3 regions of the Massilia consociata genome follow, and region 3 is predicted to be linked to each of the others. Evidence: riboswitches for the same ligand, from Rfam matches in the RefSeq annotation. Region 3 holds a riboswitch; each other region holds the start of a gene.
The links. Region 3 has a riboswitch for thiamine pyrophosphate ahead of thiC (phosphomethylpyrimidine synthase ThiC). Riboswitches for the same ligand answer to the same signal wherever they lie in the genome.

Region 1 (10,504 bases), on a different contig from region 3:
TGCGGCTGGCGTTCCATGATGAGGCGCGCCAACCCGATAGTGGCGTACACGTCGGACAGCGCATCGTGCGCTGATTCATGCAGCAGCTGGTTTGCGCTACTTAAGCGTTCCAGGGCGAATGAGACCCTGCCATCGTCCTCGCGCGGCCATTCCATCGTCTCGGGCCGTAGCGCGTACGTGGCGCGTACCGCCATCATCACGTCCCATCGGCTGCAGTCGTTTTTCCACTCGCGCTCGTACGGGTCCACCAGGTTGCGCCACAGCATAAAGCGTGTGACCTCGTCGTCGAACGCGACCGAGTTGTAGCCGGCGCCGACCGTGCCGGGGGTACCAAGTTCCCGGCACACTTCGCGCACAAACTGCAGCTCTGGCAGGCCCACTTCGGCGCACACTTGCGGCGTGATGCCGGTGGCAAGGCAAGCGCCCGCATCGAACAGATGGTCGGGCGCCGGCTTGCAGTACAGCGTCGTCGGTTGTCCGACGATTTCCAGATTCATGTCGGTACGCACGCACGCGAACTGGGCCGGGCGTTCGCGGGCAGGGACCAGACCCGTGGTCTCATAGTCGAAAAACAGCATCGTATTCATACACGGCTTTGCGGAATCAGGTGCTTAATTTTGCTATATCGGTGTCAGGACCATGATTTCAAGCGGTGCTGTGTTCCTGTCAGGCGCTGACCACGCACTGCGTGGTCGCGGGCCACCGTGTTTTGGGCTCTATCGCATTGGGTGCTGGTCAATCAGGAAAACATGAGCAATTCACCAATCGGAGCTTGATCTCTGGTATGAATAGTCAACGGCTTTTTCATTGTCGAATGGAGCGGGTCCGTGCATGTCCGACTGGTGCTATGCGAGCAATTTCAATGGTATCGAACATGGTGCTGGGTAAGGGCGCTAGCGTTGAAGAGTGCCCATACCATCCCGAAGCTCGCTTCCAGTCATGACATCGGCGTGTGCCAAGCGGCTAATGCAGAGCGAAGGCAATGGCAAGGCTGGCGCAGGAAGGCCCTGGCGATCCACAGCCGCTTCTTTGTTTCCTGAAGAGTCCAGTCATAAACGCCCATCCATTCGGGAAATCAGCCGGCCGCAAATACAAAATACGTAACTAACCAACAGATAATTTCTACACACTGCACTACCTCGACGTTAACAACTACGAAAAAGCCAACACTGCATCACCAAGGCATCCAGAAGAAGCCCAGACTGCGCCGTTTACGGATGAATTGAGTCCTCCTGCACCAGGCATCCGAGGTTCAGCAGAAGGGTAATGGCTGCCGGCCGTACAGAATCCCGCCTCAGCCAGCGGCGGTCCTGCAGGCGACTTCAGGACGGCGGCCGGCGACGATATCGGCCAGTAGCCGGGCACTGCCGCAACTCATGGTCCAGCCGAGCGTGCCGTGTCCGGTATTCAGATAGAGGTTGGGATAACGCGTCCTTCCGATATACGGTACGTTCGACGGCGTAAGCGGTCGCAGGCCCGTCCAGTAGTTTGGGCGCGCATAGTCGCAGGCATCGGGGAAGAGCTCGCGGACCCGTCGCGTGATCGCTTCGCAACGTACCGTATTCAGGGCGCGCGAATAGCCGTTCAATTCACAGGTTCCGGCCACCCGCAAGCGTGATCCCAGCCGCGACAGCACGAGCTTGTAGCTGTCATCGGTCAGGGAAACGCTTGGGGCCGCGCTTGCGTCAGCGATGTCATAGGTCGCCGAATAGCCCTTGCCGGGATAGATCAGCAGCTTGACGCCCAGCGGTGCAAGCAACGGAGCGGAAAAACTGCCGAGTGCGACAACGAAGGCATCGGCGCGTATTACCCGATGCCTGCCTTCGCCATCGATGGCTTCCGCCCCGATCACCGTGCCCGCTTCGACCAGCAGGCGCGTTGCGCTCGTGTTGTAACAGAAGCGGATGCCGGCTGCCTCGCCTTCGGCAGCCAACCCCGACGTGAACTTGTAGACGTCGCCCGACTCATCACTGGGCGTAAAGTCACCGCCGACCAGTTTCTTGCGCATGGCAGCCAATGCAGGCTCGATCCGGATGAGCTCATCGGCATCGATCGTCCTGCGCGGGCAGCCGAGTTCCCGCATCTGTGCTGCCACGGCACATGCCTTGTCGAACTCGCGCTGATCGGTATAGAAGTGCAGGATGCCGCGCGCCAGGCTGTCGTATTCGATGCCGGTTTCCGCGCGCAGCGCCTGCAGGCTACGGCGGCCATATTCAGCGATGGCAAGAATCTGGCGCAAGTTTGCGTTGACGCGCGCGGGCCGGCATTCGCGCAGGAACTGCAGGCACCATTGCCATTGCAGCGGATCGGCGCGGAGGCGAAACAGCAGCGGCGCGTCTTCGCGGGTGAGGGAGCGCATTATCTTCAGTAATCCGGCAGGGTTGGCCCACGGCTGCGCATGCGACACCGAAATCTGGCATCCGTTTGCAAAGCTCGTCTCCAGCGCGGGCCCCGGCTGGCGTTCGAGCACCGTGACATCATGGCCTGCCTCACGCAGGTACCAGGCCGACGTCGTGCCGATGACGCCCGCTCCCAGCACGACGACGTTCATCGGCTTCGCGCCGCCCTGGCAGCACAAGCACGGGCAGGCGTGCCATCCGGTCGATCGGCTGGGGGAGGCGGGTGCCGGCGACCCTTGAGGGCAGATCGGCCGCGGTCTACACGGATGGGAGAGGTCATTGGATCCTTGTTGGCGTCTCGGTGACTGAGCAGGATCCAGCAAGGGGACGTACGGAGACGGCGCGCAGCCAGCATCGGTGCTTCCCTTCGCTGGCATTATCCAGATCAGGTTCAAAGGGTATGTCTCACCCACAGGTCGCCGTTGCGACATGCAGGACCCCCAGCTTTGCCTTGACAGGCAGGAATGATTTTAACTGCCTTGCCAGTGTCCGGCAATCCCGGTGTTTCACAGCTTGCAATCGGGCGCTCGCTCGCGGTCGTCAGTGGGGAAAAGTTAAGATGAGGATGGACTCGGACATATCCAGCGCCACTCAGCCTGACTATTTGTGGCCAATTGTTCGTCGCAAGACATTCTGCGCTGCCGTACAAAATTAATATTGCAAACACAGGGGGCCGCGCAGAGCAGGAAACCCGCTCACCAGCGGACCTTCCGACACTACAAGAAGACGCTATGGAGACCAAGATGACGCATGCCTATACCGGCTTGGGGCATACCGTTACGCGCACGGGGGCCGTCATGCCTCTGTTGCACGCGCAGCATGACGAAGGAGTCGATTGATGGATCGCTCGATCGCCCATGTACTCGAGCGTGCGGCCATCCAGCACGGTGAACATCTCGCTCTCGCGATCGGCTGCGACCGCTTTTCTTACAGGCAACTCAACGAGCTCGCGAACCGGTTTGCCAACGCGCTGGAGCGCGTCGGGGTCGCCCCGGGCCACCGTGTGAGCTTGTACGCACCGAATTCCTGGCAGTGGATTGTCAGCTACTACGCGGTCCTCAAGCTGGGGGCAGTCGTGAACCCGCTCAATGCGATGCTCACCGCCGAAGAAGCGAAGTATGCGATCGAAGACTGCGGCGCGTCGCTCGTCGTCGCCTCCGCCGACAACGCCCTCGCCCTTGTCGAGTCCGTCGGCAGTGCCACAAACCTGCAAGTCGTCAGCTTCGGTCCGGCCTTGCCCGGTGCGCTCGGCTTTGACGCCATGATCGACAGGGAAAGCGCGCATTTCACGATCCCGGCAATCAGTCCTGATGCACTTTCCACGATTGCGTACACGTCGGGCACCACGGGCCATCCGAAGGGCGCAATGCTGAGTCACAAGGCGGTGCTGCTTAACGCGGCCATGACTTCTGTCATGCATACCCGCCACGCCGGCGATGTGGTGGTGACTGCTCTGCCGTGTGCGCATGCCTACGGAAACATCGTGATGAACGCGACTTTCGCTTGCGGAGGCACCCTGGTCCTGCACCCGACATTCGCCGAACACGCAGTCCTGGAGTCGATCGAACAGTTCGGCGCGACCCTGTTCGAAGGTGTCCCCACGATGTACATGTCCCTGCTGGACGTCCCGCAACTCAAGAGGTACAAGCTCGGCAGCCTGCAACGCTGTACCGTCGGCGGGCAAACGATGCCGACAGCCAAGATCGAGCAGGTCGAGCAAGCGTTCGGGTGCCCGCTTATCGAGTTGTGGGGCATGACGGAACTCGCCGGGCCGGCGACGACGCAGACATTGTACGGCCCACGCAAGCGCGGATCGATCGGCATTCCGCTTCCGCATGTCCAGGCGCGCATCAACGTGATGCCCAACTGCTTCGCATCCACGCTGCATCCAGGAATCGGCGAATTGATGATCCGGGGTGGGCTGACGATGATGGGGTACTACAACAACGAGGACGCGACCGCAGAGGTACTCACCGAGGATGGCTGGTTGCGAACCGGCGATCTCGGTCACATGGATGAAGACGGATTCATCTTCCTGATCGATCGCGCGAAAGACCTCATCGTCACCGATGGATGCCATATCTATCCAGCCGAGATCGAGCGCGTCATCGCCGGGCACCCGGCGGTTGCCATGGTCGCGGTCGGAACGGTGAAGGACGCCGAAAAAGGGGAGCTCGCCAAGGCTTACATCGTCCTTGCCAAGGGCAGGACTGCGTCGGAAGCAGAAATCATCGCGTACTGCCAAGCTCGCCTCGCACGGGACCGGCTGCCGCGTCTCGTGCAGTTCATGGCAGACCTGCCGAAGACGAGCACGGGGAAGATCATGCGGCGCGCGCTTGAAGAGGCGGCGCGGCAGGAGCTGGCAGCCTCGCCCTGACAGCCCTGCGGTTCGGGCAAACGCCCGGGGATCTGCACCTTATACAACCGAACAATGGCCGGCTTCATGCCGCGCCAGGGGCGTGTTCGACCTTTTTCAGCCCACGCCTTTCGCATGTCGATTGCAACAACAAGCCACAAGCCGGCCGAAAGGCCGATTACAACCAGGAGACAAGCATGCGACACATCGACGTACACCAGCTCGCCGACGAGGCGAAGTTCAACAGTTTTCACTTGAAGGTCCTGGCATGGTGCGCGGTCATCATCATCTGCGACGGCTATGACCTGGCTGTCGCTGGGGTGGCCTTGCCATTGATCATGCAGGAGATGGGCGTCAACGCGCAGGACGCCGGATTCATGATGAGTTCCGCGCTGTTCGGCATGATGGTCGGCGCCATCTTTCTCGGCACGATCGCCGACCGTATCGGGCGGCGTCCCACCATTGCCATCTGCGTCGCGCTGTTCAGCGTGTTCACGGCCGCGTCCGGCCTCGTCGACGATCCCTATGCGTTCAGTGTGATGCGCTTCATTGCCGGCCTCGGGATCGGCGGCGTCATGCCGAACGTGGTCGCGCAGATGACGGAGTTCTCGCCCAAGCGCATCCGGGCCACGATGGTGACCTTGATGTTCAGCGGGTACGCCATCGGCGGCATGCTGGCGGCCGTCCTGGGGAAGGGCATGCTTGAAGCATACGGCTGGCAATCGGTCTTCCTGGCAGCTGGCGTGCCGGTACTCCTGGTGCCCTTCATCCTGAAGAGCTTGCCCGAGACGATGCCCTACCTGATCCGCAAGAACCGCGTCGCCGAACTGCAGCGTGTGCTCGAAAAGATGCAGCCTGCCTATCGCGCCACGCAGGGCGATACCTTCCATCTCCCGGTTGCCGGCGGGACGAAAGGCGCGTCGGTCGGCAGACTGTTCCAGAACGGAAGAGGTTTCAGCACGGTGATGTTCTGGACTATTTTCTTCATGTGTCTCTTCCAGGTCTACGCGCTCAGCTCGTGGCTGACCAAGCTGATGGCAAGTGCCGGATACAGCCTTGGATCGGCATTGACGTTCACCCTCGTGCTGAACTTCGGGGCGGTCGTGGGTGCAATCGGCGGTGGCTGGCTTGCGGATCGGTTCCAGATCAAACGCGTCATGGTTGTCATGTACCTGCTTGCAGCACTGTCGATTGCACTGCTCGGCTACAAAGTGCCGACCCCGGTGCTCTACCTGCTGGTGGGCATGGCTGGCGCTACCACGATCGGCACCCAGATCGTTACCTATGCCTACACCGGGCAGTTCTACCCGATCGACGCACGCTCGACCGGAATCGGCTTCGCATCCGGTGTCGGCCGCATGGGCGCCATCCTGGCGCCAATCGTGATCGGTACGCTGATCGGCATGTCCTTGCCGCTGCAAACCAACTTCCTCGTCATTGCCGTACCCGCAGTGATCGCGGCCCTCGCTGCAGCCCTGATCAGGCATGACTGCTCCGCAGGAGCTGCGACGGCGCAGCACAGCGCGCCGCTTGCCGCCACGGCGAAGGCCCGGGCATGACCGGGCCGGACGCCGCTTCATGCGATGTCCGGCACCAGGTACGCAATCCGGGACGTCGCAGCGGCGCTCCAGCGCAGCACCACAAAACATTAAGACCAGGAGACATTGATGCATAAACAGATGACCGGGCCGCGCGCGGTGCTCATGGCTGCCATGCTTGCCACGGCGTTCACCAGCAGCGCAGCAGACGCACAGGGCAACGTGGCGATCTACGGTATTGTCGACACCGCTGTCGCGCGAATGACAAACGCGAATGCAAGGGGAGAGGCGATCACGAGGGTATCGTCATTGACAGGCACCGTGCCGTCACGCTTCGGCGTGCGCGGTTCCGAGGATCTGGGCGGCGGGCTCTCCGCCGTGTTCACGCTCGAGGGCGGATTCAATTCCGATAGCGGGACGTCGGGGCAGGGCGGACGCCTGTTCGGACGCCAGGCCTGGGTCGGACTGAAGGGCAGCTGGGGAACACTGCAGGTCGGCCGCGTCAACAACATGACGCTGCTGGCACCGGTCAAGAGCGATGTCCTTGGCCCGAACCTCTTCTCGATCAACAGTATCGATCCCTACCTGGCAGGGGCGCGCAGCGACAATGCCATTGCCTATCTCGGAAGCTTCGACGGCCTGCAGCTCGGCGCGACCTACAGCTTCGGCCGCGATAATGTGGCCGGCGGATGCGCCGGCGAGCTTGCAGGGGCGGCAAAAGCCTGCCGCCAGGTCACCGGCCTGGTCGGGTACGAGATGAAGGAGTACGGCCTGAACCTCAGCTATGACAAGTTCCACGGGACCGCTGGCGGCGCAGGCGGGCTCGATAGCAGCGAGCGCTTCGACCGGCGGGTAAGCATGAACGGCTACTATATGCTCGGCTCGACCAGGCTCGGCGGCGGTATTATCCGGCGCAAGCTTGATGCAGCAACCGGTATCTCGGAATCGGATCTGTACTACCTGGGCTTCAGCCAACCGATCTCGGCGCAGTTAAGCTTCGATGCGCAGGCCGCGCGGAAGGACGTCAAGGCATCGGGCGACGACACGAACATGCTGGTCGCACGCCTGACCTACGCGTTCACGAAGCGTACCGCCGTGTACGGCGCCGTCGGCCGGATGGACAACAGGGGCGCCGCCGCAATTGCGCTCGACCTTACTGGTACGGTTGGGGTCGGTATGACCCAGAATGGGTTCATGGCGGGTATCCGGCATATCTTCTAGCTTCCCCGGCTCGCCGCGAACTGCCGGATCGCGGCGAAGGGCTCCGATGTCTTCGCCATGGGTGAACGAAAGACCCGGTCAATCGGGGCGGGCCGCGATGTTTCCCGCCCCTTGGCTGTTCAGCTGTCGTGGTGAAGGCCGAGATCGGTAGTGACCTGATTACGGAGAACGAATTTCTGGATCTTGCCGGTGACCGTCATCGGGAAGGACGAGACGAACCGGACGTAACGGGGAATCTTGTAGTGGGCGATCTGTCCGCGGCAGAATTCCTGGATCTCGCCAGCCGTGGCTTCCTGGTCGGGCCTGAGAATGATGCACGCGCACAGTTCTTCGCCGTATTTCGCGTCCGGCACGCCGACGCACTGCACGTCCTGGACTTTCGGGTGACGGTAGAGAAACTCCTCGATCTCGCGCGGGTAGATGTTCTCGCCGCCGCGGATGACCATGTCCTTGCAGCGGCCGACGATCGAGGCGAAACCGTCCTCGTCGATCACCGCCAGGTCGCCGGTATGGAGCCAGCGTGCCGCGTCGATGGTCGCGCGGGTCTTTTCCTCGTCACCCCAGTAGCCCAGCATGACCGAATAGCCCCGGGTCAGCAGTTCGCCTTTGACGCCGCGCGGGACGATCGCGCCATTCGCATCCACGATCTTGCACTCGATGTGCGGATGGACGCGGCCGATGGTGGTAACGCGCAGGTGCACCGGGTCGTCGACCGAACTCTGGAACGAGACCGGGGACGTTTCGGTCATGCCGTAAGCGATCGTGATGTCATCCATGTGCATGGTTTTCATCACACGGTTCATGACCTCGGCGGGGCAGGGGGAACCAGCCATGATCCCGGTCCGCAACGTGGACAGATCGTAGTTCGCGAAGTCGGGGTGGTCGAGCAGCGCGATGAACATGGTGGGGACACCGTGCAGGCCGGTGCAGCGCTCGGCCTGCACCGTATCGAGCACGGCCTGGGGTTCGAAGCTTCCGCTCGGGAAGACCATGGTCGCGCCATGGGTTACACAGGCCATATTCCCGAGAACCATACCGAAACAGTGGTACAGGGGTACCGGAATGCAGAGGCGGTCCCTGGTCGTCAGCCGCATCGCTTCACCGACGAAGAAGCCGTTGTTCAGGATATTGTGGTGGCTGAGCGTTGCGCCTTTCGGCGCACCGGTCGTGCCCGACGTGAACTGGATGTTGACCGGATCGTCGAACTGCACGCTGTCCTGCACCGCCAGCAGGCGGTCAAGTGCCTCGGGGCCCGGGGGCACCAGCAGATGATCGAAACTGGACATTCCCCGCGTCTGTTCCGGGCCGAGTCGAATCACATGGCGCAGGTGGGGCAGGCGCCGGGAATGCAGTTCGCCGGGGGCGCCATGGTCGATCTCGGGTACGACGTCCCTGATCATCTCGATGTAATCGCTCGTCTTGAAAGCGGGGGCAAGAATCAAGGCGCTGCACTGGACCTTGTCCAGTGCATACTCGAGCTCGGAGCGACGGTAGGCCGGGTTGATATTCACCATGATCAGGCCTGCGCGCGCGGTGGCGAACTGCACCAGCACCCATTCCGCGCAGTTCGGCGCCCAGATCCCGACGCGGTCGCCCGGCTGCAGGCCAAGCGCCAGCAGATTCGCAGCAACGCGCGATACGTAGTCGTCGAATTCGCGGTAAGTCCAGCGGATGTTCTGGAAAGGCACGACAAGCGCCTCGTTATCACCGAAACGCTGTGCAATGGCAGAGAGGTGGATGCCGATCGATTCGCCGATCAGTGGGGTGTCGCTGTGCCCATGAACATAGCTCCGTTGCTGATGCATATCTGTCTCCTTGTTGTGTGCTTGTATATCCCTTCGGCGGCGTACCGCCGTGGCGGGTGTCCCTGGTGCATGCTGGTGGAGCGGCGTGGCCACAGTGAGCTGTTTCGGTCGTCGTTCGTTCGCCGCGTGGTCCATGAGCGGGTCCGTAGGATAAGGGTAACGCCGAACGGGAAGAATGACTGTTCACGGAACGACAATCTGCCGAAGCTTGGACGTTCTGTACGGGTGGGAAGCCGACTGCTTTATTTGAATGCGGATGCGCGCAATGCGTCCAGATCGAGGATCTGGATAGTCCCATAGCGCGCTTCGACCACATTGTCCTCTTCAAGGTGACGTAACGCACGGTTCACGATTCCCCGTGACACCCCCGCGAGGAAGGCGATTTCTTCTTGTGAAATCTGGAGAGTCATCGTGGTGCCCGGGTACAGGACGGGATTGAACAGTTCGGCCAGGCAGAGCGCCACGTGTCGTTCCGGAGCGTAGGATCGAAGATGCTCGCAACGGATGACGAATTGCGCCAAACGGGTGTTCAACTGGCCGATCAGGAAGTGGTTGAACGGAATGCTGGCCGATAGCAGCCAGTGGAAGGTATCCGCCGGTACCTGCGCCACCCGGCTGTCGCGCAGCGCCACGACGTCATACGGGCGTCTCTCGTGCTTGAATACGGAACCTTCGCCGAACCAGCCTCCGGTTGGGATGCCGATCAAGGTAGTGGGCTTCCCATCGGGAGCCACATTGGAAACCTTGACCAGGCCCTCGCACACGCCATACCAATAATCAGAGCGCTGCCCGTTCCTGCAAATGGCTTCACCAGGACCTGCAGTCGTTTCCGACATATCCCTGAGCACTCTATGCATCTGTTCAGGCGTCAACAATTGGGCCCAAGCAGAAGACGCAACGAATTTCTTGGCAGCTTCAGTTGCCATCGCTATCGCCAGTTCTGATACTCAAACAGATTGATATTTTATCCGTGCGGCCACTCGAGGACGCCTGCGTGAACCGCAGCCGCTTGCGCCGCGCGATTCAAGCCTGACCGCCGGCGCTGCGCTTGCTGCGATAGACCTCCTGCATCCAGGCTACGATTCCCGGCACCAGCGACAGCACGATGATGCCGAGGATGACCGCGGTCAGGTTGTCGTTGACCCACGCGATATTGCCGAAGGCGTAGCCGGCCACCGCGAGCGA
Region 2 (10,504 bases), on a different contig from region 3:
CGCGTGCCGTTCGAGAGCGACCAGTACCCGATCGCCCGCACCCAGCTGGCGCGCGAAGACGCGCTGGCCGGGCAGGCAAGGCGCTTCCTGTTCTGCGACACGACGCCCCTGATGACGGCCCTGTACAGCCGCCAGTACTGGGGCCGGGTGGACCCGCAGCTGGCGCGCCTGGACAGCCGCCACGACTACGCCTGGACGTTCGTCACGGCGCCCGACAGCCCATGGGAACCGGACGGCCTGCAGCGCGAATCGGAAGAGGTGCGCCAGGAGGTGCACCGGATGCTGGTGGAGACGCTGGTCGCGAGGGGCATTCCCTACGTCCTGCTGGAAGGCGACCTGCCGTACCGGGTACGGCAGGTCGAGGCACTGCTGGGCCAGCCTTAGAAGTCGAACTGGGCCGACACGCGGAAGGTGCGCGGCGCGCCCGGCAGCAGGTAGCCGCCCAGCGACTGCGTCACGTCGCGCCAATAGAACTTGTCGAACACGTTGTCCACGCGGGCGCGGAGGGTCGTGTTGACATTGCCGAGCCGCACGGCGTAGGACGCACCCAGGCCGGCCACGTGGTAGCCTGGCACGATCGCACGGTTTTCCGGATCGAAGGCCTTGCTGCCCGAATACTGCCACATCGCATCCACCTTCAGGCCGGCGACGGCCGGCACGGCATATTCCACCCACGCGGTCGAGCGGAATTCCGGCACGTTGGTGACGCGCTTGCCTTCCACGCCCGGGTCGCCGGTGCCGGTCTGCTTCGCATCCAGCGCCATCAGCGACAGGCTGTAGTTCAGGTCTGCATTGACCTTGCCCTGCGCCGCCAGTTCGATGCCGCGGTGGCGCTGCTCGCCGGCGCGCACGAAGGCATTGGCGGCGTTCACGTATTCCAGCCCCTGGCGGATGTCGAACGCGGCGGCCGACACCATCACGGCATTGTTGACGATGCCTTTCACGCCCAGTTCCACCTGCTTCGAGCGGCCCGGCGGCAGCGCGGCGTTCTCGTTGGTCGTGCCCATTTCGGCGATGCCGCCGTGCTGCAGGCCGTGGCTCAGCGAGCCGTAGACGCTCCAGTCGCGCGCCGGCTTGTACACCAGCGCCACGCTCGGCAGCACGAAGGAATCGTTCGCATGCACCCACGGCTGGTCGATCTCGGCCAGTTCGTGGCGCTTGAGCTTCACCCAGCGCAGGCCGGCGTGCAGCGTCAGCTGCTCGGACAGGGTGGCGACGTCCTGCACGAACAGGGCGTGCTCGCGGTCGCTGCGGCGCTCCATCACCGGGCCGGTACGCGGGCTGCCCGGCGCCGGGTCGACCAGCAGGTTGTTCCAGATGTTGCTGTAGCCGGCGTAGTCGTAGACGTATTCGCCGAAGCTGTCGTGGCGCTCGGAGACGGCCGTGCCCACGGTGAGCGCGTGGCGCACCGCGCCGGTAGTGAAGCGGCCCTGCAGCATGGCCTGCACACCCCACGGGGTCTTGCGCTCGCCCACGCTCTGGTAGTCATAGACGTCGTAGTCGCCGTTCGAGCAGTAGCCCGGATAGAATCCTTCGCCCTCGTTGCTGCAGCCGTAAGGGAAGGCGGTGTAGTCGTCGCGCTTGAACCAGTGCTTGTTGGCGGTGATGGTCGCGTTCCATTCCGGGTTGATGCGGTACTCGAAGCGCAAGCCCAGGTTGCTGCTGTCGGTTTCCACCGGCTTGGTCCACAGCTGGTTGTTGAGCAGGGTCTTCGGCGATACGCCGGTCGGCAGCGCCTCGTTGCGCAGCAGCTGGTAGCCCGGCGCGGTGATCTGCGACTTGTGCTGGTGGTCGAGGTCCAGTTGCAGCAGGGCGCTTGGCGCGATCTGCCAGTCGAAGGCGAAGGATGCGAACTGGCGCTCGCCGTCGGCGCCGCGCACGTAGGACTTCAACTCTTCCGCGGCGGCATTGATGCGGTAGCCGAAGCGGCGGTCCTCGAAGCGGCCGCCCAGGTCGATCGCGCCGTGCACGGTGCCGCGCTCGCTCACCTCCACGGTCGCCGAGCGCAGCGGCGCATTGGTCGGGCGCTTGGTGGCGAAGTTGATGATGCCGCCCGGCGCCGCGACGCCCGCCTGCAGGCCGGCCAGGCCGCGCAGCACCTCGACCCGTTCCTTGTTCTCCAGCGGGATTTGCGCATCGGCCGGGATCACGATGCCGTCCTTGCGGTAGCTGCTGGCGTTGTCCAGCGCGAAGCCGCGGATCGAGAACTGCTCGGCATAGCCGATCGCGTTGTACGCGTCCCCGATCGAGGCGTCGAAGCGCGCGGCGTCGGTCACGTTGCGGATCGACAGGTCCTGCATCTGGGTGCGGGTAATGGCGGTGATCGCCGCCGGAGTGTCGAGCAGGGGCGCGTCGGTGAAGCCGCCGATGCTGGCGCGGTCGCTGGCGACCCAGCGGCTGCCGGTGACGACGACCGAGGCCACGCCCGCGGTTGGCTGTGCAGCCGGCTGTGCGGCCTGTTGCGCCGATGCGCTGATGGAGAAGGCCTGCAGGATGGCGCAGGCAAGGACGGATTGCTTCAGGTTGAATGTCATGGTTTGCTCGTCTTCGCGCGCCACGGTGTCGGATGCGGCGCGCTGCTTTCATAAAAGCCGGAGCCAACGTGGGGGAAGGGCAAACAAGAATGGGAACTGCGTTGCGCTTTCCTTCGCTGGCATTATCCAGATCAGGTACGGAGGGTATCTCTCACCCGGCAGCGCAGCGTGAAGCGCGCACCAGGACCCCTAGCGAGGCGGCAGTGTACCACGGTCCCGGACGGACGTGGTGAATGTGGCAATGATGGGTGCGGGGGCGATGCAGCGACGAGCCCGCCTGTGCAGGGACTTACGGCTTGCGCTCCGGGTCTTGTTGCACGAGCGGAAGGGTCACCTGGAACGTGCTGCCCTGGCCCAGTCCCGCGCTGTGTGCGGCCACGCTGCCGCCATGCAGCTCGACCAGGCTCTTGACCAGTGCAAGACCGATACCCAGGCCGCCCCCGGTACGGCCGGGGCTGCGCGTCACCTGGGCGAACGAATCGAACACGTGCTCCAGCAGCGCAGCTTCGATGCCGATACCATTGTCGCTGACCTCGATCCGGGCCTGGTGCGGCCCCGCGTGCAGCGCCAGCACGATGCGGCCGCCTTCGGGCGTGTATTTTGCCGCATTGGCCAACAGGTTCGCCACGACCTGCACCAGCCGCTTGTGGTCACCCAGCACCACCGGATGACGGTCGGGCAGCTCGGTCGCCAGCCCGTGGCGGCGCTGCGCGATCGCGGGTCTGGCCTGTTCCAGGGCGTCGTTGACCACCATGGACAGGTCGACCGGGACGCGCTCCGTCGTCATCAGGCCTTGCCGCACGCGCGACATGTCGAGCAGGTCGTCGACGAGATGGGTCATGGCTTCCACTTGTCGTGCAATGATGTCGCCGGTACGGCGCTGCTGTGACGCATCGACACCCGAAGGGAGCCGCAGCAGGTCGGCGGCGGCCCGGATCGGGGCCAGGGGGTTGCGCAACTCATGCCCGAGCACCGCCAGGAAATGGTCTTTGTGGGCGTCGGCCTCGCGCAAGGAGGCCAATGCGTCCTCGAGCGCCCGCTCGGCCTCGCGGCGCGCCACGTCGGCACGGTTCAGGCGCACGGCCCCATGCCAGGTGACGACGATGATCAGCACCGCGATCCCCCAGACGAGCAGGGCAATCCCGGTATCGATGTCCACCGCGTCGAAGTGCAACGCAATCCAGATGATGGTACCCAGCAGGACCGGCAGGATAATTGCCGCCAGGAGCAGTCGCCGTGCAATCTGGGCCGAGGGAGCGTGACCCGTGACAGCCGCCATGATGCCTTCGGAGAAACGCGTCGCCAGGGAGCCGATCGAAAGCAGGATGAGCGCCACGACCGTCAGGATCGAGGTGCCGGTACCCGGCAATGAGTGATAAAGAAAGGTGTCCCGGAACAGGTAGCCTGCAAGCGTCAGCAGCGCCAGGAACAGCACGCCCAGCGCAAGCCATTGCGAGCGATGCACGTGGCGCGGGTAGGGTAGCGCCCCCAGGCTGGCGCCGAGTACCAGGAAAGCCGCCGCCGTGATCGGAGACGACAGTCTCCAGCCGCCGCGTCCTGCCATCAGGTCCGGGAGCCAACCGAGCGGCTGCACGGCGTACGCCAGCAGGATCATGAGCGCTGCCGCCATGAGCGCCAGCGCCGGCAGCAAGCCGGCATGTTTTCCGGCGCCTGACTGGCGCAGGACCAGCGCGCAGCAGGCCAGCAGGGTCATTCCCGCAGTCATGGGGACCATGGCCGGAAAGCCCCGGAATACCGAGGTGAGATGCTCGATCCCGGATGCCCAGCCCGACAGGCAGGCAAGCGCGATGACGGCGCAGGCGCAAGCGGTAAACAGCGGCAGGGCGGACCTGGAGGGGAAGTTCAATGCGTTCGGCTTTCGACTGAAGTGTAAGACCTGATGAGCATGGCTCGCCATCATAATCGAATGCATGCGCAAGCATCCAATCTGCGCTGGTACGCTACCCCGCTGTCCAATTCAAGGAGAGGGGTTGCCATGCTCGGCCAGGCCTCCTGGCGCGCAAGAGATTGGGGCACCCGCAGCAGCAGGCGCAGCTTGCGCAGCCATGGCCCAGAGGCGCAGGTGCCGTGCGCGCTGCCGGCCAGTGGGTCAGGCTTCGGCCGTCGCCGGCTCGGCCACGGTGCGCGCCTGCCTGCTCGCTGCCGGCACCATGTGCCGCAGCATCGTGGTGCGGGTGGAATCGCCGATGGCGCGCCAGAACTCGCGGCGCTGGGCGGCGCGCTTGCGATGCTTGGACGGCATGTCGGCCAGCGGCTTGAGGTAGAAGGGCAGGCGGATCAGGTAGCTGCGGCCCGGCATCTCGACTCCGCCCAGGATCTTCCAGAAGCCGTCGTAGGCGTTCTCGAAGTGCTTGACGTCGAGCGGGTTGTAGGCGATGTGCGATGTGCACTTGATGGCCACCACCTGGTCGATGCCCAGCGCCTGGGCGATGCCCTGCATGGCGGCGAAGCAGAAGAAGCTCGGCGAATTGTTGGGGAAGGCTGCCTCGAAGGCGTCGAAGGCCGCGCCGGAGTCGGTCCAGCGCCCCTGGTTGCGGGTGACGAACGGCACGATCGGCAGGTCGACACCGGCCAGCTGGCCATCCACCCAGGTGTAGGACAGGCGGTGCAGGTACTTGCCGTCGGCGACCAGCGACAGGGTGAGGTCGCCCTCGGCGTCGCCGCGCGTGGCCATCTCGAGGCGCATGACGAACAGGTGTTCGCCGTTTTCGTCCTGCGACGGGTGTTGCCACAGCGTGAGGCCGCCGCCGCCATAGACGGCCTGGTGGTAGGCATTGCCGAAGGTGGCGTCTTCGAAGCGGTAGTGCGACAGTACGCATTGCACCCGCTGGCGCGCGCTCAGGTCGGTGGACAGGTAGCTGCGGTGGCTCAGGTGGTGGAACAGGTCGTCGTGGGGCGCCGCCGCGACGAAGCGGCGCACCAGGTCGAGACGGCAGAGGGCCTGGTGCTCGCGCCAGTAGCGCAGCACGCGCAGGCTGCGCGCGATGCTGAGCATCCACGAGGCGGACGTGTACTGGCCTCGGCGGGCACGCCAACTTTTGGTCAGGTGAGCGACAATCATGAGAACGCTCCATTCAGCGTAAAGTTCCTGGCGCCACGGCGGCGCCACTGTCTTTATCTTCGAGTCCCGCCATGTGAAGCATGGCGAGATTGCGCAGCAGAAACCTCATTCTGCCACGCAAGTGTGCCGAATGCTAGCTACTGCCCGGATGCAGGAGTGGGAGAGAAAAGGAAGCAGTGGAAAAAGAAGCAATGGAAAAGGAAGCAACGGCGAACGGTGCGGTCATGTTGTCTCTCTCTCGGATAATAGTGACTTATTGTTTTCGCCCGGCAGGCACTACAAGACTATCATGTTTGTGCGGCGACACGCTTCCGATTCATCACTGATAATTGCGCCAGACCGAACGCGAACGGGAGGAGCGAGATGGTGTATGAACTTTTTTACTGGCCCGGTATCCAGGGCCGTGGGGAATTCGTCCGGCTGGCCCTCGAGGAAGCCGCGGCCGAGTATGTGGACGTCGCGCGCCGCGAGGGCGGGATGGACCTGCTGCTGTCCGCGCTCGACACCGAAGCCCATCCCTCGTTCGCGCCGCCCTTTCTGCGCGCGGGCGAGCTCACCATCGGGCAGGTGGCCAATATCCTGCTGTACCTTGGCGAACAGCACGCGCTGGCGCCGCGTACCGATCCGGGGCGGCTGTGGACGCACCAGCTGCAGCTGACCATTGCCGACCTCGTGGCCGAGATCCACGATACCCACCACCCGATCGCCACCTCGCTCTACTACGAAGACCAGAAGCCGGAAGCGATCCGGCGCGCCGCCGATTTCATCGAGACGCGCCTGCCGAAGTTCTTCGGCTACTTCTCGCGGATCCTGTCCAACCCCGAGCCGCGCGACTGGCTGGTGGGCGACAAGCCGACCTACGCCGACCTGTCGCTGTTCCAGGTGGTCGAAGGCCTGCGCTACGCCTTCCCGAACGCCATGAAGCGGCTCGAAGGCGAGTACCCGGCGCTCGGCGGCTTGCGCGACCGGGTGGCGGCGCGCCCCAACATCGCGGCCTACCTCGCATCCGACCGGCGCATCCCGTTCAACCAGAACGGCATCTTCCGCCACTATCCGGAGCTGGACGAGTAGTTCAGCCCCGGTCCCAGGCAGGGGCGAAATCCGGGCTGACGATGCGCCCGCCGCTGTCGAGGGCATCGATGGCGGCGATGTCGCCGGGGGCCAGCACGAGGCTGCGCGCTGCCAGGTTGCCGGCGAGGTTGGCGCGCTTCGTCGACGACGGGATCGCCGCGTACCCCTTGCCGAGCAGCCAGGCCAGCGTGACCTGAGCCGCGGTCGCGCCCAGGCGCGTCGCGATGGCCTGGATGGCCGGCTCCTCCATCACCTTGCCGTAGGCGAGCGGCATGTAGGCGGTGAGGTGGATGCCCGCCTCGCGGGCGAACGCGGCCAGCCTGCGGTTCTGCAGGTAGGGATGCAGCTCGACCTGGTTGGTGGCGATGTTGGCGGCGCCCACCGCATCGATGGCCTCGCGCATCAGCGCGATCGGGAAATTCGAGATGCCGATGGCCCCGGTCAAACCCTGCTCGCGCGCGGCCAGCAAGGCCTGCATCGATTCGGCCACCGGCACCGCGGCGCCGGGCGAGGGCCAGTGGATCAGCGCCAGGTCCACCCGCTCGAGGCGCAGCTTGCGCAGGCTCTCCTTCAGGCTCGGAACCAGCAGATTGCCGGCAAGGTGCGCGGTCCAGACCTTGGTGGTGACGAAGACCTCGTCGCGGGGGACCCCGGCAGCGGCCAGCGCCGTGCCGACTTCTTCTTCGTTGCCGTAGATTTGGGCGGTGTCGATGTGGCGGTAGCCGAGCTCCAGGCCGTTGCGGACCGAGTCGATGGCCTGCTGGCCCTGCAGGCGGAAGGTGCCGAGGCCAAGTTGCGGCATGTGCATGATGTGTCCTTTCAGTTTCGGTTTCAGTGTCAGTGCGTGACGGCGGTGCGGGGCGTGGCCTGGACCGGGGCGGCGTCGCGCCGGTCCTGCCAGCGGGCAAGGGTGGTGAGGGCGAGGGCGCCGAGCACGATCAGCGCGCCGATCCATGGCGTCGCCATCAACCCGAGCTTCGCGACGATGATCCCGCCGCCCCACGCGCCCAGTGCGATGCCGACATTGAAGGCCGCGATGTTCAGGCCGGAAGCGACATCGACCGCATGCGGGGCGTCGCGTCCGGCGCGCTGCACCACGTAGACCTGCAGTCCCGGCACGTTGCCGAAGGCGACCGCGCCCCAGGCCAGCACGGTGGCCAGCACCAGCGCCTTGTCGGGCGCGGTGAAGCCCAGGGCCAGCAGCACGAGGGCGAGCAGGGCGAATACGCGCTGCAGCGCCGGCAGCGGGCCCATGCGGTCGGCCAGCCGGCCGCCCCAGATGTTCCCGGCCGCCACCGAGACGCCGTACACCAGCATCACCAGGCCGACACTGGAGGCGGCGAAGCCCGAGACTTCCTGCAGGATCGGCGCCAGGTAGGTGAAGGCGATGAAGGAGCCGCCGTAGCCCAGCGTGGTGATGGCGTACACCAGCAGCAGGCGCGGTTTCTTCAATACGGCCAGCTGGGTGAGCAGGCCGGAAGGTTTGCTGCCGGCGATATTGCCGGGGACGAGGATCCAGCTGCCGATCATGGCCGCCACGCCAAGCAGCGACACGGCCAGGAAGGTCGCCTGCCAGCCGAAGTGCTGGCCGATGAAGGTCCCGAGCGGCACACCGGTCACCAGGGCCACGGTCAGGCCGGTGAACATCAGTGCGATGGCGCTGGCGGCCTTTTCCTTCGCCACCAGGCTGGTGGCGATGGTCGAGCCGATCGAGAAGAACACGCCGTGCGCCAGGCCCGTGAGCACGCGCGCTGCCATCAGCGCGGCGTAGTTCGGCGCCATGAAGGCGACCAGGTTCCCGAGGGTGAACAGGGCCATCAGGCCCAGCAGCAACGGCTTGCGCGGCACGCGGCCGGTCAGTGCGGTCAGCACCGGCGCGCCGATGGCGACGCCGAGCGCGTACAGGCTCACCAGCAGGCCGGCGGACGGCACCGACACCCCGAGGCTGGCGGCGATGGTGGGGATCAGGCCGACGATCACGAATTCGGTCGTCCCGATGGCGAAGGCGCTCAGTGTCAGCGCCCAGAGTGCGAGTGGCATGGTGTTCTCCTTGTAGGCCGTTGCTCGTGGATTGATGCAGAACCGGCAGTGTGCCCGTCCGGCCGGCAGGGAAAAATGCCTTGCCGTACAATTTACTTTTGACGTGGAGTCACAAATGATCGATGTTGGAGCCTTGATTGTATTTTCTGCGGTCATGGATGCCGGCTCGTTCTCGGCCGCCGCCGAGCGGCTCGGGCAAACGCCGTCGGGCGTGTCGCGCACCATCTCGCGGCTCGAGGAGCAGCTGGGCATGACGCTGATGCATCGCACCACCCGGCGTCTGCAACTGACGGAAGAGGGGAGCTGGCTGCTGGGGCGGGCGCGCAGCCTGCTGGCCGATCTCGCCAACACGGAGCTGGAAGCCGCCGCGCGGCGCTCCCAGCCATCCGGACTGGTGCGGGTCAATGCGGCCACGCCGGCGCTGGACCACCTGCTGGCGCCGCTGGTGCCGGACTTCCTGGAAGCCTATCCGCTGGTGCAGCTGGAGCTGGTCAGCGGCGAGACCTACGTCGACCTGATCGAGGAACGCGCCGACCTGGCGATCCGCATCGGCGCGCTGCCCGATTCGACGCTGAACGCGCGCCGGCTGGGCGTGTCGCGCCTGCGCGTGCTGGCCGCCCCGGCGTACCTGGCGCGGCACGGTGCGCCGCAGGAAGCCGCGGCGCTGAAGGCGCACCGCACGCTCGGCTTCACGGCGCCGGCCTCGCTCAACACCTGGCCCCTGGTGCATGCAGGCGGGGAAGGCTGGACCGTGACGCCGGCGGTGACGGCATCGAGCGGCGAAACGGTACGCCACCTGGCGCTGGCCGGCGCCGGCATTGCCTCGCTGTCGGATTTCCTGTCGCGCGCGGACGTCGCGGCAGGGCGGCTGGTGCCGGTGCTGGAAGACGTGACGCTGCCCTGGACGCAGCCGGTGTGGGCGGTGTTCTACAAGCAGGGGGCGCTGGCGCCACGGGTGGCGGCGCTGGTGGACTTCCTGGCGCGCCGCCTGCAGGACGTGCTCGATCGCTAATGGGCCGGGCGCGGGCCGGGCGGCCTGCCTCGGGTGTGCGGTACATTATCGCCTGTAAAAAAATCAACAGGAAAAACCCATGCACGGTCCCGATCCAGGCACACCCTTTCCCATGCCGGGCTTCCCGCAAGTCTGCTTCCTGAAGAACGTCATCACCCGGCCGAACATCGAGGTCGGCGATTTCACCTATTACGATGACCCGGACGGCGCGCACAACTTCGAGAACAACGTCTTGTACCACTTCCCGTTCGTCGGCGACCGCTTGCGCATCGGGAAATTCTGCGCGATCGCGCGCGGGGTGAAGTTCATCATGAACGGCGCAAACCACCAGATGAACGGCGTGTCGACCTATCCGTTCTTCATCTTCGGCAACGGGTGGGAGCATGGACGGCCGGCCGACAGCGAGTTCCCGTACAAGGGCGACACGGTCGTCGGCAACGACGTCTGGATCGGCTACGACGCATTGATCATGCCCGGGGTGACGATTGGCGACGGGGCCATCATTGCGGCACGCTCCGTGGTTGCGTCGGACGTGCCGCCCTATGCGATCGTGGGCGGAAACCCGGCGTGCGTCGTTCGGCAGCGCTTCGACGCGGACAGCGTGCAGCGGCTGCTGGCACTGGCCTGGTGGGACCGGCCCGTCGAGTGGATCGGCGAGCACGTCAACCTGATCCGCGGCGGCGACATCGCCGCGCTCGAAGCGGCGGCGCGGACCGGCGACCGAGCGGCGGCACCGGCGTACGCGTCCGGCCGGCCCGGATGCTG
Region 3 (10,504 bases):
TGCCGGTCCACCTGGCGAGTTTCAAGGCGGTGTTCCCGGACTACGTACCGAACGACATCTGGTTTGTCCATTCCCTGGGCGAGATGGACGGCGGCAAGCGGACGTTCAAGGGCAAGTCGGAATTCATCTTCGGCGCGGACCAGATGGTCAAGCTCCATGGAAACAACGACGAGACCTTCTTCTTCCATCACGAGCTGTTCCACGACTACCAGCCGATGCAGTGCAAGAGCTGGCCGGTCTGGACCTCGTTATGGCAGGAAGGCATGGCCAGCTATGTGGCGAAAGTGCTGAACCCGAACGCGACGGATGGGGAAATGCTGCTGGACCTGCCGGTGAACATGGTGCCGGACACGCAAAAGCAGATGAAGCGCGCGCTCGACGACCTGTACGCCAAGCTGGACAGTACCGACCAGGAGGCCTACAGCGGACTGTTCCTGCGCAGGGGCGACAATTCCGGCATGCCGGCCCGGCGCGGCTATTACCTGGGCATGCTCGTTGCCGAGGAAGCGGCCAAGACCATGAGCCTGCAGCAGATGGCCAGGCTCGATTGCGACAGCGTGCGGCCGGTGGTGTTCGCCGCGGTGGAGCGGCTGCGCAGCGCGCAGGCTGCTGGCGGCAAGCGGGATGAATGACCGGTTTGTCGCAGGGTGGGCAGGTCTCCTGCCCACGCTACAAAAAACGCGGCCGAGGCCGCGTTTTCTTCTGCACTGACGGCTTACGCCGCCGGCAGCTTCGCCAGCTGTTCCTGCATCTTGGCCAGCGTCGCCGAGAAGTTCGCCACGCGTTCCTTCTCCTGCTCCACCACCGCGGCCGGGGCGCGCGCTACAAAACTCTCGTTGGCCAGCTTGCCGCTCGCCTTGGCGATCTCGCCCTGCAGGCGCGCGATTTCCTTCGAGAGGCGCTCGCGTTCGGCGGCGACGTCGATCTCGACCTTCAGCATCAGCTTGGTGGTGCCGACGATCGACACGGCGGCCGGCGATTCCGGCAGCGCGTCGACGATCTGCACCTCGGCAAGCTTGCCCAGCGACTGGATGTACGGGGCGAACACCGCCATGCGGGCGCGGTCTTCCTCGTTGCCCGGCTCGACGATCAGCGGCACGCGCACCGACGGCGACAGCGACATCTCGCCGCGCAGGTTGCGGGTGGCGTCGATCAGCGCTTTCAGCTGTTCCATCCAGCTTTCCGCCTCTTCGCTCACGAGCGAGGTGTCGGCCAGCGGGTAGGGCTGCAGCATGATGCTGTCACCGGTCTTGCCGGCCAGTGGCGCAATGCTCTGCCACAGCGCTTCGGTCACGAACGGAATGATCGGATGCGCCAGGCGCAGGATCACTTCCAGCACGCGCAGCAGGGTGTGGCGGGTGGCGCGCTGCTGCGCTTCCGTGCCCTGCTGGACCGAGACCTTGGCCAGTTCCAGGTACCAGTCGCAGTATTCGTACCAGGCGAAGTTGTAGATGCTGCTGGCGATGTTGTCGAAGCGGTAGTCGGCGAAACCCTTGGCGATATCGAGTTCGACACGGTTCATCAGCGAGATGATCCAGCGGTCGGCCTGCGACAGGTCTTCCGGCTGTGGTTGTCCGCAGTCCTTGCCCTCCGTGTTCATCATCACGAAGCGGGTGGCGTTCCACATCTTGTTGCAGAAGTTGCGGTAGCCCTCGCAGCGGCCGAGGTCGAAGTTGATGTTGCGGCCCAGCGAAGCGTAGCTCGCCATCGTGAAGCGCACGGCGTCCGTGCCGAAGGCCGGGATCCCTTCCGGGAATTCCTTGCGGGTGGCCTTGGCGATCTTGTCAAGAGCGCGCGGATCCATCAGGCCGGACGTGCGCTTGGCAACCAGCGATTCGACGTCGATGCCGTCGATCAGGTCGATCGGGTCGAGCGTGTTGCCCTTCGACTTCGACATCTTCTGGCCTTGCGAGTCGCGCACCAGGCCGTGCACGTACACGGTCTCGAACGGCACCTTGCCGGTGAAATGGGACGTCATCATCACCATGCGGGCGACCCAGAAGAAGATGATGTCGAAGCCGGTCACCAGCACCGAGGACGGCAGGAAGTGCTGCATGTCTTTCGTCTGCTCCGGCCAGCCCATGGTCGAGAAGGGCACCAGGGCCGACGAGAACCACGTATCCAGCACGTCGTCGTCGCGGCGCAGCGCGCCCGTGATGCCTTGTGCGGCGGCCTTGGCCTGCGCTTCTTCTTCGGTACGGGCGACGACGATCTCGCCGTTCTCGCCATACCAGGCCGGGATGCGGTGGCCCCACCACAGTTGGCGCGAGATGCACCAGTCCTGGATGTTGCCCAGCCACTGGTTGTAGGTGGTGGTCCAGTTCTCCGGCACGAACTTGATCTCGCCGCTGGCGACCTTTTCCAGCGCCACCTCGGTGATCGACTTGCCCGGGTTGAAGGTGCCTTCCGGCGCCGGCTTGCTCATCGCGACGAACCACTGGTCGGTCAGCATCGGCTCGATGACGACGTTGGTACGGTCGCCGCGCGGCACCATCAGCTTGTGCGGCTTGACCTGCTCCAGCAGGCCCTGGCTTTCCAGGTCGGCGACGATCTGCTTGCGCGCGGCGAAGCGGTCCAGGCCCTGATACTGCGCCGGGCCGTTCTCGTTGATCTTCGCATCCAGCGTGAAGATGTTGATCGGCGCAAGGCCGGCGCGCTGGCCGACCGCATAGTCGTTGAAGTCGTGCGCCGGAGTGATCTTCACGCAGCCGGTGCCGAATTCCTTGTCGACGTAGCTGTCGGCGATGACCGGGATCTGGCGGCCTGTCAGCGGCAGGGTGAGCATCTTGCCGTGCAGGTGGGTATAGCGTTCGTCGGTCGGGTCCACGGCCACGGCGACGTCGCCCAGCATGGTCTCGGGACGGGTGGTGGCGACCGTCAGGTGGCCCGAGCCGTCGCTGAGGGGGTACTTGATGTACCACATCGAGCCGTCTTCTTCCTGCGAATCGACTTCGAGGTCGGAGACTGCCGTGCCCAGCACCGGGTCCCAGTTCACCAGGCGCTTGCCGCGGTAGATCAGGCCCTGCTCGTACAGGCGCACGAACACTTCCGCCACGACTTTCGAGCGGGGCTCGTCCATGGTGAAGTATTCGCGGTTCCAGTCCGGCGAGGTGCCCATGCGGCGCATCTGGCCGGTGATGGTGTTGCCCGACTTTTCCTTCCACTCCCAGACCTTCTCGATGAAGGCGTCGCGGCCGAGGTCGTGGCGGGAGATTTTCTGGGCGTCGAGCTGGCGCTCCACCACGATCTGGGTGGCGATGCCGGCGTGGTCGGTGCCCGGGATCCATGCGGTGTTGTAGCCGCGCATGCGGTAGTAGCGGGTCAGGCCGTCCATGACGGTCTGGTTGAAGGCATGGCCCATGTGCAGGGTGCCGGTCACGTTCGGCGGCGGCAGCTGGATGCTGAACGACGGCTTGCCGTCTTCCATGGTGGCGGTGAAGTAACCGCGCTTTTCCCACTCGGTGCGCCAGTATTGTTCAATGTCTGCGGGCTCGAAAGACTTGGCAAGTTCCATGATGGTGAGATAAGAATGTTGAGTGCGTTCGAAAACAAACGCATAAAAACGTTTGCGAAAAGAACCATTATAGAGCAGATGGGGCTATAATCCGCCCCGCTGCGTTCCGGGAAGCCGGGCGCGGCACACGCTAGGGGTCCTGTTGTCGCAATTGCGACACGGGTGAGAAATACCCTCCGAACCTGATCTGGATAATGCCAGCGAAGGGAAGCAGTCAGATGCATGGCCGTGGGCACCCCACGCTCGTCCTGCCGTGTCTGGCGTACTCCTTTGCTGGCTCCGCAAAGGAGCCACATGAACGCACCTCTCAAGTTTGAAGCCGCGACCGCCACCGTCGACCAGGCGGCCATCGAACCCTTCCCGAATTCCCGCAAGGTCTACATCGAAGGCAGCCGGCCCGACATCCGCGTGCCGATGCGCGAGATTTCGCAATCCCCGACACCCGACAGCTTCGGCGGCGAGCCGAATCCGCCGCTGTTCGTCTACGACACCTCGGGGCCGTACACCGACCCGCTAGCGTCCATCGACGTACGCCGCGGCCTGGCCACGCCACGCCTGCCATGGATCCTGGAACGCGGCGACACGGAAGAGCTGTCCGGCCCCACGTCGGACTACGGCAAGGCCCGGTTGGCCGACCCGGCGCTCGCGGCCCTGCGTTTCGAACTGCAGCGCACCCCGCGCCGCGCGAAAGCCGGCCGCAACGTCACCCAGATGCACTACGCACGCCAGGGCATCGTCACGCCCGAGATGGAGTTCATTGCCCTGCGCGAGAACCTGCGCCGCAAGGAATACCTCGCCTCGCTCGTCGATTCCGGCCCGATGGGCGCGCGCGTGGCCGGCCTGATGGCGCGCCAGCATCCGGGCCAGTCCTTCGGCGCCAGCATCCCGCCTGAAATCACGCCCGAGTTCGTGCGCGACGAGGTCGCCCGTGGCCGCGCCATCATCCCGGCCAACATCAACCACCCGGAAATCGAACCGATGATCATCGGCCGCAACTTCCTGGTGAAGATCAACGCCAACATCGGCAACTCGGCCGTCACCTCGTCGATCGGCGAAGAGGTCGAAAAGATGACCTGGGCGATCCGCTGGGGCGCCGACAACGTGATGGACCTCTCGACCGGCAAGCATATCCATGAGACGCGCGAGTGGATCATCCGCAATTCCCCGGTGCCGATCGGGACGGTGCCGATCTACCAGGCGCTGGAAAAGGTCGGCGGCAAGGCCGAGGAACTCACCTGGGAGATCTACCGCGACACCCTGATCGAGCAGGCCGAGCAGGGCGTGGACTACTTCACCATCCACGCCGGCGTGCGCCTGGCCTACGTGCCAATGACGGCGAAGCGCCTGACGGGGATCGTCTCGCGCGGCGGCTCGATCATGGCCAAGTGGTGCCTGGCGCATCACAAGGAATCCTTCCTGTACACGCATTTCGAAGAGATCTGCGAGATCATGAAGGCCTACGACGTGTCCTTCAGCCTCGGCGACGGCCTGCGCCCGGGCTCGATCTACGACGCCAACGACGAAGCCCAGCTGGCCGAACTGAAGACGCTGGGCGAGCTGACCCAGGTCGCGTGGAAGCACGACGTCCAGACCATGATCGAGGGCCCCGGCCACGTGCCGCTGCACCTGATCAAGGAAAACATGGATCTGCAGCTGGAACAGTGCAGCGAAGCGCCGTTCTACACCCTCGGACCGCTCACCACCGACATCGCCCCCGGCTACGACCACATCACCTCGGGCATCGGCGCCGCCACCATCGGCTGGTACGGCACCGCCATGCTGTGCTACGTCACGCCGAAGGAGCACCTCGGCCTGCCCGACAAGCAGGACGTCAAGGACGGCATCATCACCTACAAGATCGCGGCGCACGCTGCCGACCTGGCCAAGGGCCATCCGGGCGCGCAGATGCGCGACAACGCGTTATCCAAGGCGCGCTTCGAGTTCCGCTGGGAAGACCAGTTCAACCTGGGCCTGGACCCGGACAAGGCGCGCGCCTTCCATGACGAGACCCTGCCCAAGGATTCCGCCAAGGTCGCCCATTTCTGCTCGATGTGCGGGCCGCATTTCTGCTCGATGAAGATCACCCAGGAAGTGCGCGAGTACGCGGCCACCAAGGGCGTGGGCGAGCAGGCCGCGCTGGCGAAAGGGATGGAAGAGAAGGCGATCGAGTTCGTGCGCGGCGGCGCGAAGCTGTACCGGGAGGTGTGATGACCGAGATCGAACTGAACGGGACGCCATACCGCGTTCCGGCCGGGCATTCGCTGCAGGAGCTGGCCGGCCAGCTCGGCCTGGCGGACCAGGCCGTGGCAGTGGCGGTCAACCGCGAGGTGGTGCCGCGCCAGCGCTGGCCCGAGCGGCGGCTGCAGGCCCGGGACAAAGTGGACATCGTGCGCGCCATCGGCGGCGGCTGAGTAGACCGTAGGGTGAACGGCTTCGCCGTTCGCGCGTTCAAACAGTGTGGGATGTGTGGCGAGGTAGCTCCATGCGGAAACGGTTTGAACGCGCGGTCGGCACAGCCGACCACCCTACAACGACGAGGAGATAACAATGAATGCAATGAATGACACTGATTTCCTGACCATCGCCGGCCGCCAGTACGCTTCGCGCCTGCTGGTGGGCAGCGGCAAATACCGCGACCTGGCCCAGACGCGCGAGGCGACCCTGGCGGCGGGCGCCGAGATCGTCACGGTGGCGATCCGCCGCGTGAACATCGGCCAGGACCCGAACGCCCCCAGCCTGCTCGACGTGCTGCCGCCCGACGAGTTCACGATCCTGCCCAACACGGCAGGCTGCTACACGGCGAAGGACGCCATCTACACGCTGCAGATGGCGCGCGAGCTGCTGGGCGGGCGCAAGCTGGTGAAGCTGGAGGTGCTGGGCGACGAAAAGACCCTGTTCCCGCAGATGCCCGAGACGCTCAAGGCCGCCGAGGTGCTGGTGCGCGACGGCTTCGACGTGATGGTCTACTGCAGCGACGATCCGGTGCAGGCGCGCATCCTGCAGGAGATCGGCTGCGTGGCCGTGATGCCGCTGGCTTCGCTCATCGGCTCGGGCATGGGCATCCTCAATCCGTGGAACCTGCGGCTCATCATCGAGCAGGCGAGCGTACCGGTGCTGGTCGATGCCGGCGTCGGCACCGCCTCGGATGCGGCCATCGCGATGGAGCTGGGCTGCGACGGGGTCTTGATGAACACCGCCATCGCCGCCGCGCGCGATCCGGTACGCATGGCACGCGCCATGCGCCACGCCGTGATCGCGGGGCGCGACGCGCACCTGGCGGGGCGCATGCCGAAGCGGTTTGCCGCCTCGCCTTCCTCCCCGGTCGAGGGGATCGTTACTTGAACGTGCCCACCGTACTCGTGTTCGCCGGGCTCGACCCCAGCGGCGGGGCCGGGCTGGCGGCGGACATTACCGCCATCGGGGCGCTCGGCGCCCATGCGCTGCCGGTGGCGACGGCGCTCACCGTGCAGGACAACAACCGCGTGCACGCGGTGCAGCCGGTCGATGCCGCCTTCGTCATCCGCCAGGCGGATGCCCTGGTCGATACCTGCCGCATCGATGCGGTGAAGATCGGCATTCCCGGCAGCGCGGACAACGCGGCCGCCATCGCCAGGCTGCTGCGCCGGCTGCGCGCGGCCAACCCGGGCCTGCCGGTGGTGCTCGACCCGGTGCTCGCCAGCGGCAACGGCGACGCGCTGGGCCGGGGCAATGCGACCGACGCGCTGGCGGAACTGCTGCCGCTGGCGACGATCGTCGTGCCGAACCTGCCCGAGGCGCAGGCGCTGGGACGGCTGCCCTGTGCGCACGTGCTGGTGACGGGCGGCCACGGCGAGGAAGACATCATCACCAACCGCTGGCTGCGCGACGGCGTGGAGGCGCGCGCCTGGCGCCTGCCGCGCCTGCCGCACACCTATCACGGCAGCGGTTGCACGCTGGCGGCCGCGATCGCCGCCCGGCTGGCGCTGGGCGACGCGGTCGAGGCCGCGCTCGACCAGGCGCAGGCGTACTGCCACCAGACGCTGGCCCATGCGTTCCGGATCGCGCCCGGTCAACGCATCCCGCGCCGCATCCTGCAACCACACCGAGCGCACTGAGTACGCCGGGTGCAAAGAAAGGACAACCATGGACAAACACTTCATGCGGGGGCTCTACCTCGTCACCCCCGACTGGGACGACACCGACCGCCTGCTGGCGGTCACCGATACGGCGCTCATGGCCGGCGCTGCATTGGTCCAGTACCGCCACAAGGGCGCCAGCCCGGCGCTGCGGGCCGAGCAGGGCTCCGCCCTGCTGGCGCTGTGCCGCGAGCATGGCCGCCCGCTCGTCATCAACGACCATATCGACCTGTGCCGCGACCTCGATGCAGACGGCGTTCACCTGGGCGGCACCGACGCGCCGGTGGCCGAGGCCCGTGCCCTGCTCGGACCCGACAAGATCGTCGGCGCCTCCTGCTACGGCGAACTGACGCTGGCCGAGCAGGCCCGGCAGGCCGGCGCGAGCTATGTCGCATTCGGCGGCTTCTATCCGTCGCCGGTCAAGAAATACACCTTCGTGACGCCGCCGGAGATCGTGGACGTCTGGCGCGAGCGGGTGTCCCTGCCGATGGTGGTCATCGGCGGCATGACACCGGAGAATGCCGCGCCGCTGGTCGGGCGCGGCGCCGCCATGGTGGCGGCAATCACCAGCGTGTATGCCGCCGATGACCCGGCCGCGGCGGTGCGCGCCTTCTGCGCACTGTTCAGGAGCTGAGCCGAAGAAGGAAATCGCCGGTTCGCCGCTTCACCAGTTGCGCCACGGAGACAGGTCCGGGCTGCCGTTGTTTATTGCTGACTGGCAAATATATAATGTGCCGGGCATTCTTTCCAATCACGGCCGGCCTGGCATCGGCCAAGGACAGCATCGCCGCATGACGCGGCAGCGGAGAACACGATGAAACATATGAAGGTGGGGACCCGCCTGGCGCTGGGTTTCGCCCTGGTGCTGGCGATGCTGGTGGCCGTGATCGGTTTCGGGATCGCCAAGCTCGGCACGCTCCATGAGGACACGCGGACGATGGCGCTCGAGGCCTACCCGAAAGTCGTCGTGGCGCAGGACCTGGCCGACCGCATCAACCGCACCGCGCGTACGGTGCGCGACCTGCTGCTGGCAAGCAGCGAGGAAGCGGACAAGAAGAACTTCGCGGCGCTCGCCACCAGCCGCAAGGAAACCGACGAGATGTTCGCCCGGCTCGACCAGGTCGTCAATACCGATACCGGCCGCGCGAAGCTGCAAGCCTACAAGGGCGCATACGCGCAATATATCGGGGCAATCGACCAGGTGCTGCAACTGCACGCCGCCGGCGAGCGCGAGGCGGCCATCGCCCACCTGCTCGGCCCTGCGCGCAAGCTGCAAAGTGCCGTGTTCATCGCATCGAACGAGCTGATCGCATTCCAGGGCGGCAGCATGCAGGCCACCTACGAGGAGGCGGAGCAGACCTATGCGATCGGCCGCAATGCGATGCTGGCACTGGGCGCGCTGGCGCTCCTGGGAGGCGCCGTGGCGGCCACCCTGATCACCCGCGGCCTGCTGCGCGAACTGGGCGGCGAGCCGGGCTACGCGGCCGAAGTCGCCGGCCAGATCGCCGCCGGCAACCTGGCGGTGCAGATCGACACGGCGGCCAACGACCGCTCCAGCCTGCTGTTCGCGATCCGCGGCATGCGCGACAGCCTGGCCGCCATCGTCAGCCAGGTGCGTAGCGCCACCGATGCCATCGCCACCGCTTCCGCCGAGATCAATGCCGGCAACCAGGACCTGTCCAGCCGCACCGAGCAGCAGGCGTCCTCCCTCGAGGAAACCGCGTCGTCGATGGAAGAACTGACGTCCACCGTGCACCAGAACGCCGACAACGCGCGCCAGGCGAACGGTTTGAGCACGGCGGCCTCGAACGTGGCGTTGCGCGGCGGCGAAGTGGTGGCCCAGGTGGTCGAGACCATGGGTGCGATCGATGCCTCCTCGCGCCGCGTGGTCGACATCATCGGCGTCATCGACGGCATCGCTTTCCAGACCAATATCCTGGCGCTGAACGCCGCCGTGGAAGCGGCGCGCGCCGGCGAACAGGGGCGCGGCTTCGCGGTCGTGGCTTCGGAGGTGCGCAACCTGGCGCAGCGTTCCGCCAGCGCGGCCAGGGAGATCAAGGCCTTGATCGGCGATTCGGTCGAGCGGGTCGAATCCGGCAGTGCGCTCGTGGCGCAGGCCGGCGCGACCATGCAGGAAGTGGTCGAGAGCGTGCGCCGCGTCACCGATGTGGTGTCCGAGATCAGCGCCGCCACGGCCGAGCAGAGCGAGGGCATCGAACAGGTCAACGGCGCCATCGCGCAGATGGACCAGGTGACCCAGCAGAATTCGGCACTAGTGGAAGAAGCCGCGGCCGCGGCCGCGTCGATGCAGGAGCAGGCTGCGCGCCTGGGCGCGCTGGTGGCCGTGTTCCGCCTGGCCGAAGGGCAGGGCGCGACGGTGGCGTCGATGGCGGCGCCGGCCGGGACCGCCTCCCCGGTACGTGCCGTCGTGGCGACCGCATAAGGCGCTGTCCATACCGGGAAGCACGGAGCCTTCCGGCAGAGGAGGCGCACGGCCATCGGCACGCCACGTTGCATGCCCTTGCATACAATAGGCGCATTCCCCAGCCGACCGAAGACCATGCGACCGCTGCGCCTGCTCATCCATACCCGCCGTCACCCGTCCGCTATCCTGCTCCTGGTGCAGCTGCTGGGCATGCTGCTGTACCCGTTCATCGAAAAGGCGCCCGCGGGGCATGGCGTGCTGAACGTATTCGGCGTCGTGGTGCTGGCGCTGACGATCCGCATGGTGCGGCGCACGCCGGGCGAGACCTGGATCAGCGTGGCGCTGGCGGTGCCGATCATCGTCCTGCTGGCGCTGCAGAGCCTGTTCGACCTGCGCAGCACGCTGCTGCCCTGGTCCTCGGCACTGGAGGCCGTGTTCTACTTCTACGCC

Region 1: it holds a riboswitch for thiamine pyrophosphate, as region 3 does, so the genes downstream of both, ACFFJK_RS13315 (D-amino acid dehydrogenase) here and thiC (phosphomethylpyrimidine synthase ThiC) in region 3, are expected to answer to the same signal.
Region 2: it holds a riboswitch for thiamine pyrophosphate, as region 3 does, so the genes downstream of both, ACFFJK_RS00080 (TonB-dependent siderophore receptor) here and thiC (phosphomethylpyrimidine synthase ThiC) in region 3, are expected to answer to the same signal.

The regions. Positions count from the first base shown of each region.
Region 1 is NZ_JBHLWP010000012.1:49,512-60,015, forward strand. It holds gene sbcB (exodeoxyribonuclease I) at 1-587, opposite strand, end outside; gene ACFFJK_RS13315 (D-amino acid dehydrogenase) at 1,295-2,551, opposite strand; TPP riboswitch at 2,745-2,851, opposite strand; gene ACFFJK_RS13320 (class I adenylate-forming enzyme family protein) at 3,238-4,776, shown strand; gene ACFFJK_RS13325 (MFS transporter) at 4,953-6,314, shown strand; gene ACFFJK_RS13330 (porin) at 6,423-7,514, shown strand; gene ACFFJK_RS13335 (AMP-binding protein) at 7,634-9,319, opposite strand; gene ACFFJK_RS13340 (Crp/Fnr family transcriptional regulator) at 9,562-10,245, opposite strand; gene ACFFJK_RS13345 (VTT domain-containing protein) at 10,343-10,504, opposite strand, start outside.
Region 2 is NZ_JBHLWP010000001.1:22,031-32,534, forward strand. It holds gene ACFFJK_RS00075 (AAA family ATPase) at 1-384, shown strand, start outside; gene ACFFJK_RS00080 (TonB-dependent siderophore receptor) at 381-2,534, opposite strand; TPP riboswitch at 2,626-2,735, opposite strand; gene ACFFJK_RS00085 (sensor histidine kinase) at 2,824-4,401, opposite strand; gene ACFFJK_RS00090 (DUF535 family protein) at 4,645-5,616, opposite strand; gene ACFFJK_RS00095 (glutathione S-transferase) at 5,980-6,687, shown strand; gene dkgB (2,5-didehydrogluconate reductase DkgB) at 6,689-7,495, opposite strand; gene ACFFJK_RS00105 (MFS transporter) at 7,525-8,727, opposite strand; gene ACFFJK_RS00110 (LysR family transcriptional regulator) at 8,843-9,739, shown strand; gene ACFFJK_RS00115 (Vat family streptogramin A O-acetyltransferase) at 9,819-10,504, shown strand, end outside.
Region 3 is NZ_JBHLWP010000006.1:347,134-357,637, reverse strand. It holds gene ACFFJK_RS05720 (hypothetical protein) at 1-632, shown strand, start outside; gene ACFFJK_RS05715 (valine--tRNA ligase) at 716-3,514, opposite strand; TPP riboswitch at 3,637-3,740, shown strand; gene thiC (phosphomethylpyrimidine synthase ThiC) at 3,809-5,722, shown strand; gene thiS (sulfur carrier protein ThiS) at 5,722-5,925, shown strand; gene ACFFJK_RS05700 (thiazole synthase) at 6,062-6,856, shown strand; gene thiD (bifunctional hydroxymethylpyrimidine kinase/phosphomethylpyrimidine kinase) at 6,853-7,608, shown strand; gene thiE (thiamine phosphate synthase) at 7,652-8,263, shown strand; gene ACFFJK_RS05685 (methyl-accepting chemotaxis protein) at 8,444-10,072, shown strand; gene ACFFJK_RS05680 (ion channel) at 10,190-10,504, shown strand, end outside.